Regions from separate parts of the Comamonas sp. F1-6 genome, predicted to be linked through region 1. Evidence: riboswitches for the same ligand, from Rfam matches in the RefSeq annotation. Region 1 holds a riboswitch; the other holds the start of a gene.
The links. A riboswitch is a leader RNA that binds a small molecule or an ion and turns the genes downstream of it on or off. The one in region 1 is predicted to bind S-adenosylhomocysteine.

Region 1 (3,414 bases):
AAGGTAGGCAGCTGGATGGCCGTGCCCTTGGTCAGGCCGGTCATGAATTCGGCAAAGGCCAGGCAGCCAGCGAAAAGGGCCAGTGTTTCCACTGCAGCATCAGCCGTGATCAGGCGCGGGGCCTTGTTGGGTGACTCGAAGTTGGCGACCTCGCTGCCTTCGCTCACCGTGGGAGCATCGGCGCGCAGTTGTTCGGACTCGGTCAGCGGCTGGGCCAGCTGATGGCGCGTGATCAGCCGCTTGGCCAGCGGTCCACCCAGCAGGCCGCCGATGACCAGGCCGAAAGTGGCGCAGGCAATGCCCAGGGTGGTGGCTCCCGTGAGACCGTATTGGTTTTCCAGCACCGAGCCCCAGGCTCCGGCCGTTCCGTGGCCGCCTACCAGTGTGATGGAGCCTGCGACCAGGCCGATCAACGGGTCCAGTCCCAGCACGGTGGCCAGGCTTACGCCCACGATGTTCTGCATCATGATGAAGACGGCAATCACGCCCAGGAAGATGAACAGCGCAGAGCCGCCCTCACGCAGCTTCGCGAAGTTCGCACTCAGGCCGATGGACGAGAAGAACACCAGCATGAAAGCCGACTGCAGACTGCCCTCGAAGCTCAGCGCCAGTCCCGTGGTCTGATGCAGCATGAAGATGATGGCCGCCACGACCAGGCCGCCGGAGACAGGCTCGGGAATATTGAAGTCGCGCAGAAAGCGGATATGTCTTGTCATGAGCTTGCCAAGCATGAGCACAAGCACGGCCATGATGAGGGTGTAGTACGCGCCGAAGGTCACGTTCATAGGATCTCCTGGGTGTTCCATGCGAGGGCTGAATGGCCTGCCTGGTCATGGCTGGCAATCGGCTGTGCACGGCTGAGCACATGGACCAGACATTTGCTGTCGATGGTGCCAAAGACTCAAAGATAGGGGCTGTAGGTGCTTGTCCACTCATGGCAGGCGGCCCCGTCGGTGCCGGGCTGCCTGAGAGCAGGAAAGCGATGTGCGCCATTCCTTGCGGATGCGCACCATGCCGGGAATATGCTTGAAATGAGATGGTTGCATTCGTGTTTTGCGAAATTACCTTTTGCCCTGCTCCTGTTTTTGGGGTGTGGAAAGTCGAATCTGCTATAGCCGTTCGCAAAGAGCTATCCTGCACAGCCGCGGGGCAAAGCGCCTTGAAGCCCCGATTGCCCGCCCTCGCCGTAGAATGACGGGCTTCACCCCGAGGAGCGCTGCAGCCGGTCATCCCAGAGATGTTTGACCCGTCAGGCTCGGGGTCGCAGATCCGGTCGACGATCTGCTGGCACTCACAACGGCGCTCACCTGTTTTCGATTCTGTTTCTGGTTTTCACACAGGTGAGCTGATGTCCGCTGCTACCCCTTCCACTGCCATTCCTCCCATGCGCCTGTCGGGCCTGGAGCCCGTCTTCATCGGCGATGAGACGCTGTTCGTCAACGTGGGCGAGCGCACCAACGTCACCGGCTCCAAGGCCTTTGCGCGCCTGATCCTCAACGAGCAGTACGAAGAGGCTCTGGCCGTGGCGCGCCAGCAGGTGGAAAACGGCGCCCAGGTGATCGATGTGAACATGGACGAGGCCATGCTGGACAGCAAGGCCGCCATGGTGCGCTTTCTGAACCTGATTGCCTCTGAGCCCGATATCGCCAAGGTGCCGGTGATGGTGGACAGCTCCAAGTGGGACGTGATCGAGGCCGGTCTGCGCTGCCTGCAGGGCAAGGGCATCGTCAACTCGATCTCCATGAAGGAGGGCGTCGAGGAGTTCAAGAAGCACGCCAAGCTGGTCAAGCGCTATGGCGCTGCCGCCGTGGTGATGGCGTTTGACGAAAAAGGCCAGGCCGACACCTTTGCGCGCAAGATCGAGATCTGCGAACGCGCCTACCGCATTCTGGTTGACGAAGTGGGCTTCCCGCCCGAGGACATCATCTTCGACCCCAACATCTTTGCCGTGGCCACCGGTATCGAAGAGCACAACAACTACGGCGTCGATTTCATCGAGGCCGTACGCTGGATCAAGCAGAACCTGCCCGGTGCCAAGGTCTCTGGCGGCGTCTCCAATGTCTCGTTCTCGTTCCGTGGCAACGACCCCGTGCGCGAGGCCATCCACACGGTGTTCCTCTATCACGCAATCGGGGCAGGCATGGACATGGGCATCGTCAATGCCGGCATGGTCGGTGTGTATGACGACCTGGAGCCCCAGCTGCGCGAACGCGTGGAGGATGTGGTGCTCAACCGCCGCCCCGATGCGGCCGAGCGCCTGCTGGAGATCGCCGACAGCGCCAAGGGCGCGGCCAAGGACGACAGCAAGAAGCTCGAGTGGCGCGGCACGCCCGAGGCACCGAAGACCGTGGGCGAGCGTCTGTCGCACGCCTTGGTGCACGGCATCACCGACTTCATCACCGAAGACACCGAAGAGGCCTACCAGCAGATCGTGGTGCAGGGCGGCGGCCGCCCGCTGCACGTGATCGAAGGCCCGCTCATGGACGGCATGAATATCGTCGGCGACCTGTTCGGCGCCGGCAAGATGTTCCTGCCCCAGGTGGTCAAGTCCGCGCGCGTGATGAAGCAGGCCGTGGCCCACCTGGTGCCCTATATCGAGGAAGAGAAGCGCCAGCAGGAAGCGGCGGGCCTGGACGTGACCAGCAAGGGCAAGATCGTCATCGCCACCGTCAAGGGCGATGTGCACGACATCGGTAAGAACATCGTCACCGTGGTCCTGCAGTGCAACAACTTCGAAGTCATCAACATGGGCGTGATGGTGCCCTGCCACGAGATCCTGGCGCGTGCCAAGGCCGAGGGGGCGGACATCATCGGTCTGTCGGGACTGATCACTCCCAGCCTCGAAGAGATGCAGTATGTGGCCGGCGAGATGGACAAGGACGACTACTTCCGCATCAAGAAGATTCCGCTGCTGATCGGCGGCGCGACCTGCTCGCGCGTGCATACGGCCGTGAAGATTGCCCCCAAGTACGACGGCCCTGTGGTCTATGTGCCCGATGCCTCGCGCTCGGTCAGCGTGGCGCAGAGCCTGCTGGGCGACGGCAAGCAGGCCTATCTGGACGAGCTGAGCGCCGACTACGACAAGGTGCGCACCCAGCATGCCAACAAGAAGAAGACGCCGCTGTGGACGCTGGAGCAGGCCAGAGCCAATGCCGCCGTGGTGGGCCATGTGCCTGTGGTGCCGCGCACCCTGGGCCGCCGCGTGTTCAAGAACTTCGACTTGGCCGAAATTGCCCAGTACATCGACTGGGGCCCGTTCTTCCAGACCTGGGATCTGGCGGGTCCCTACCCGGCCATCCTCGACGATGAGGTCGTAGGCGTGGAGGCGCGCAAGGTGCTGGCCGATGCCAAGCTCATGCTGCAGAAGATCATTGATGGCCGCTGGCTGCAGGCCAATGGCGTGATGGGCCTGTT
Region 2 (3,414 bases), on a different contig from region 1:
CGTGCGCTCGCGCGGCGTGCTGGTACTACAGTTGCGTGCGCCGCAACGATTGCGAGTGCCAGAGGAGCGCCGTCTGCTTGAAGCCTGTGCCAGCCAGATTGCCCTGGCATTGGAGCGTGTGCATTTTGTGGAGGTGGCGCAGCAGACCCAGATCGCCATGGAGGGCGAGCGCATGCGCAACACCTTGCTCTCGGCCGTCTCGCATGATCTGCGCACGCCGCTGACGGGCATCCTGGGCGCGGCCCAGGCGGCCTTGCCACATGCGCCGCAGGGGCCGGCGCATCACATGCTGGTTCAGATCCGCAATCAGGCGCAGGCGCTGCAGCAACTGGTGGACAACCTGCTGGCCATGGCGCGTCTGCAGCAAGGCGGCGTGCAGCTCAAGCGCGAATGGCTGCCGGTGGACGAACTGGTGGGCAGCGCGCTGGCGCAGATGCGCGAGCGACTGGCCGCTCATGCGCTGCAGACCTCGCTGCCGGCCGATCTGCCCTTGCTGCAGCTCGATGCCGTGCTGATGGAGCGTGTGCTGGTCAATCTGCTGGACAACGCCATCAAGTACACGCCCGAAGGCACGACGATCACCGTGGCAGCCAGCGTGGCCGACGGCGACTGCGTGCTGAGCGTGCAGGACGCGGGGCCGGGCCTGCCCGTGCATCTGTCTGCTGAGCAACTGTTCGAGCCGTTCACGCGTGGGCAGGCGGAGAGTGCCGTGTTCGGCATGGGGCTCGGCCTGGCGCTGGCTCAGCGCATCGTGCAAGCCCATGGCGGCAGATTGCGGGTTGCACAGGCAGAGCCCGGGCCGGGCACCATTTTCAGCGTACACCTGCCTGTGCCCGAGCAGCCGGCCATGGACGAATGAGCCGACAATCCCGTGCATCACATGCAAATCCGAACATGACAAGCGCCGCACCCCGCATTTTGCTGATTGAAGACGACGCCAGCATCCGCCGCTTTGTGCGCCTGGCATTGGAGGACGAAGGCTGGCAGGTGTTCGAGTCAGAAACCGCCAGGCGCGGCCTGATCGAGGCCGCCAGCCGCCAGCCCGACGCCGTGGTGCTGGACCTGGGGCTGCCCGATGCCGATGGCAAGACCGTGATTGCCGAGTTGCGCGCCTGGAGCCAGTTGCCGATTCTTGTCCTGTCCGCGCGCGAGCGGGAAGAGGACAAGGTGGCGGCGCTGGACGCCGGGGCCGATGACTACCTGACCAAGCCCTTTGGCGTGCCCGAGCTGCTGGCCAGGCTGCGCGTGATGCTGCGCCGCCGCCAGCAGGCGTCGGCGTCAGACAAGCCCGGCAGCTGTGCGCGTTTCGGCGCGGTGGTGGTGGATCTGGCGGCGCACGATGTCAGGCGCGACGGAGTGGCCGTGCACCTGACGCCCATAGAGTTCCGCCTGCTGGCGGCCCTGATTGCCGGCCATGGCAAGGTGCTGACCCACCGCCAGCTGTTGCTGCAGGTCTGGGGCGCTGAATATCTGGACCGCCCCCACTATCTGCGCGTGCACATGGCCAATCTGCGCCAGAAGATAGAGCTCGATCCGGCCCAGCCCCGGCATCTGGTAACCGAGTTGCAAGTCGGTTATCGCTTGGTGGGCCTCGAAGGCTGATTCCTTTATAATCGCCGTCCATCCGAGGAGCGTTGCAGCGTTCCCCCGGCCAGCCATGAGCTGGTCTGCGCGGGGCGTGAGGCTCGGATTTCATCCCGCAACGACGCTCGCCCACGCTTTCTGTGCGGTGAGCCGGTTTATTCCCCCTCTGCTGCAGAACGTGGTTTTTCATTCAAGATTTGGAGAAAACCATGAACGCTGCCGTGCGCTTCAACCCCGCTGATTCGGCCATTACCGATATTTCCCTGGCTGCCTGGGGCCGCAAGGAAATCAGGATCGCCGAAACCGAAATGCCCGGTCTGATGGCTGTGCGTGAAGAGTTCGCCGCTGCCCAGCCCCTGAAGGGCGCGCGCATCACGGGCTCGCTGCACATGACCATCCAGACCGCCGTGCTGATCGAGACGCTGACGGCACTGGGCGCACAAGTGCGCTGGGCCTCGTGCAACATCTTCTCGACCCAGGATCACGCAGCTGCCGCCATCGCCGAAACCGGCGTGCCTGTCTACGCCATCAAGGGCGAGTCGCTGGAAGACTACTGGAACTACACCCACTCCATCTTTGAATTCGGCGCTGCCGGCACCGAAGGCGAAGGCCCCAACATGATCCTGGACGACGGCGGCGACGCCACCATGCTCATGCACCTGGGCAAGCGCGCCGAGAAGGACCTGTCCGTGCTGGCCAACCCCGGTTCGGAAGAAGAACGCATCGTCTTCGCCGCCATCAAGGCCAAGCTGGCCGTGGACCCCACCTGGTACAGCCGCAAGTCGGCCCAGATCATGGGCGTGACCGAAGAGACCACCACCGGCGTGCACCGCCTCAACGAAATGTCGGCCAAGGGCACGCTGCTGTTCCGCGCCATCAACGTCAACGACTCGGTGACCAAGTCCAAGTTCGACAACCTGTACGGCTGCCGCGAATCGCTGGTGGACGGCATCAAGCGCGCCACCGACGTGATGATCGCCGGCAAGGTGGCCTGCGTGGCCGGCTATGGCGACGTGGGCAAGGGCTCGGCCCAGGCGCTGCGCGCACTGTCGGCCCAGGTCTGGGTGACCGAGATCGACCCCATCAACGCCCTGCAGGCCGCGATGGAAGGCTACAAGGTCGTGACCATGGAATACGCTGCCGACAAGGCCGATATCTTCGTGACCACCACCGGCAACAAGGACATCATCCGTCACGAGCACATGGTTGCCATGAAGGATCAGGCCATCGTCTGCAACATCGGTCACTTCGACAACGAAATCGATGTGGCTTCGATCGAGAAGTACAAGTGGGAAGAAGTGAAGCCCCAGGTGGATCAGATCGAGTTCCCCGACGGCAAGAAGATCACCTTGCTGGCCAAGGGCCGTCTGGTGAACCTGGGCTGCGCCACCGGCCACCCCAGCTTTGTGATGTCCAACTCCTTCGCCAACCAGACCCTGGCGCAGATCGAGCTGTTCACCCGCCCCGACGCCTACGAAGTGGGCAAGGTTTATGTGCTGCCCAAGATCCTGGACGAAAAGGTCGCCCGCCTGCACCTGAAGAAGGTCGGCGCCATGCTGACCGAACTGAGCGACGAGCAGGCCGCTTATATCGGCGTGAGCAAGCAAGGCCCTTACAAGCCTGAAACGTATCGCTATTAACTCCCCCTTAGGCGCTTTGCGCCTTCCCCCTCTCTGGCTTCGCCGGAGGGGGACGACAGCCTCGCTGGGGCAGTCCTCGCTGCGAGGCGGCTCTTGCTCGCTGTCCCTTGTTTGGTGTGCGCCAGTATTGAGGCTGTGTTGATTTATTTGATAGCTTCTTGCGCTTGTCGTATCTTGATTTCAGATGAAT

Region 2: it holds a riboswitch for S-adenosylhomocysteine, as region 1 does, so the genes downstream of both, ahcY (adenosylhomocysteinase) here and metH (methionine synthase) in region 1, are expected to answer to the same signal.

What each region holds. Positions count from the first base shown of each region.
Region 1 covers NZ_JBCPWN010000005.1:184,621-188,034, reverse strand. The annotation lists gene gltS (sodium/glutamate symporter) at 1-785, opposite strand, end outside; S-adenosyl-L-homocysteine riboswitch at 1,203-1,312, shown strand; gene metH (methionine synthase) at 1,349-3,414, shown strand, end outside.
Region 2 covers NZ_JBCPWN010000012.1:79,548-82,961, reverse strand. The annotation lists gene AAIL66_RS13920 (sensor histidine kinase KdpD) at 1-859, shown strand, start outside; gene AAIL66_RS13915 (response regulator) at 895-1,602, shown strand; S-adenosyl-L-homocysteine riboswitch at 1,621-1,718, shown strand; gene ahcY (adenosylhomocysteinase) at 1,794-3,224, shown strand.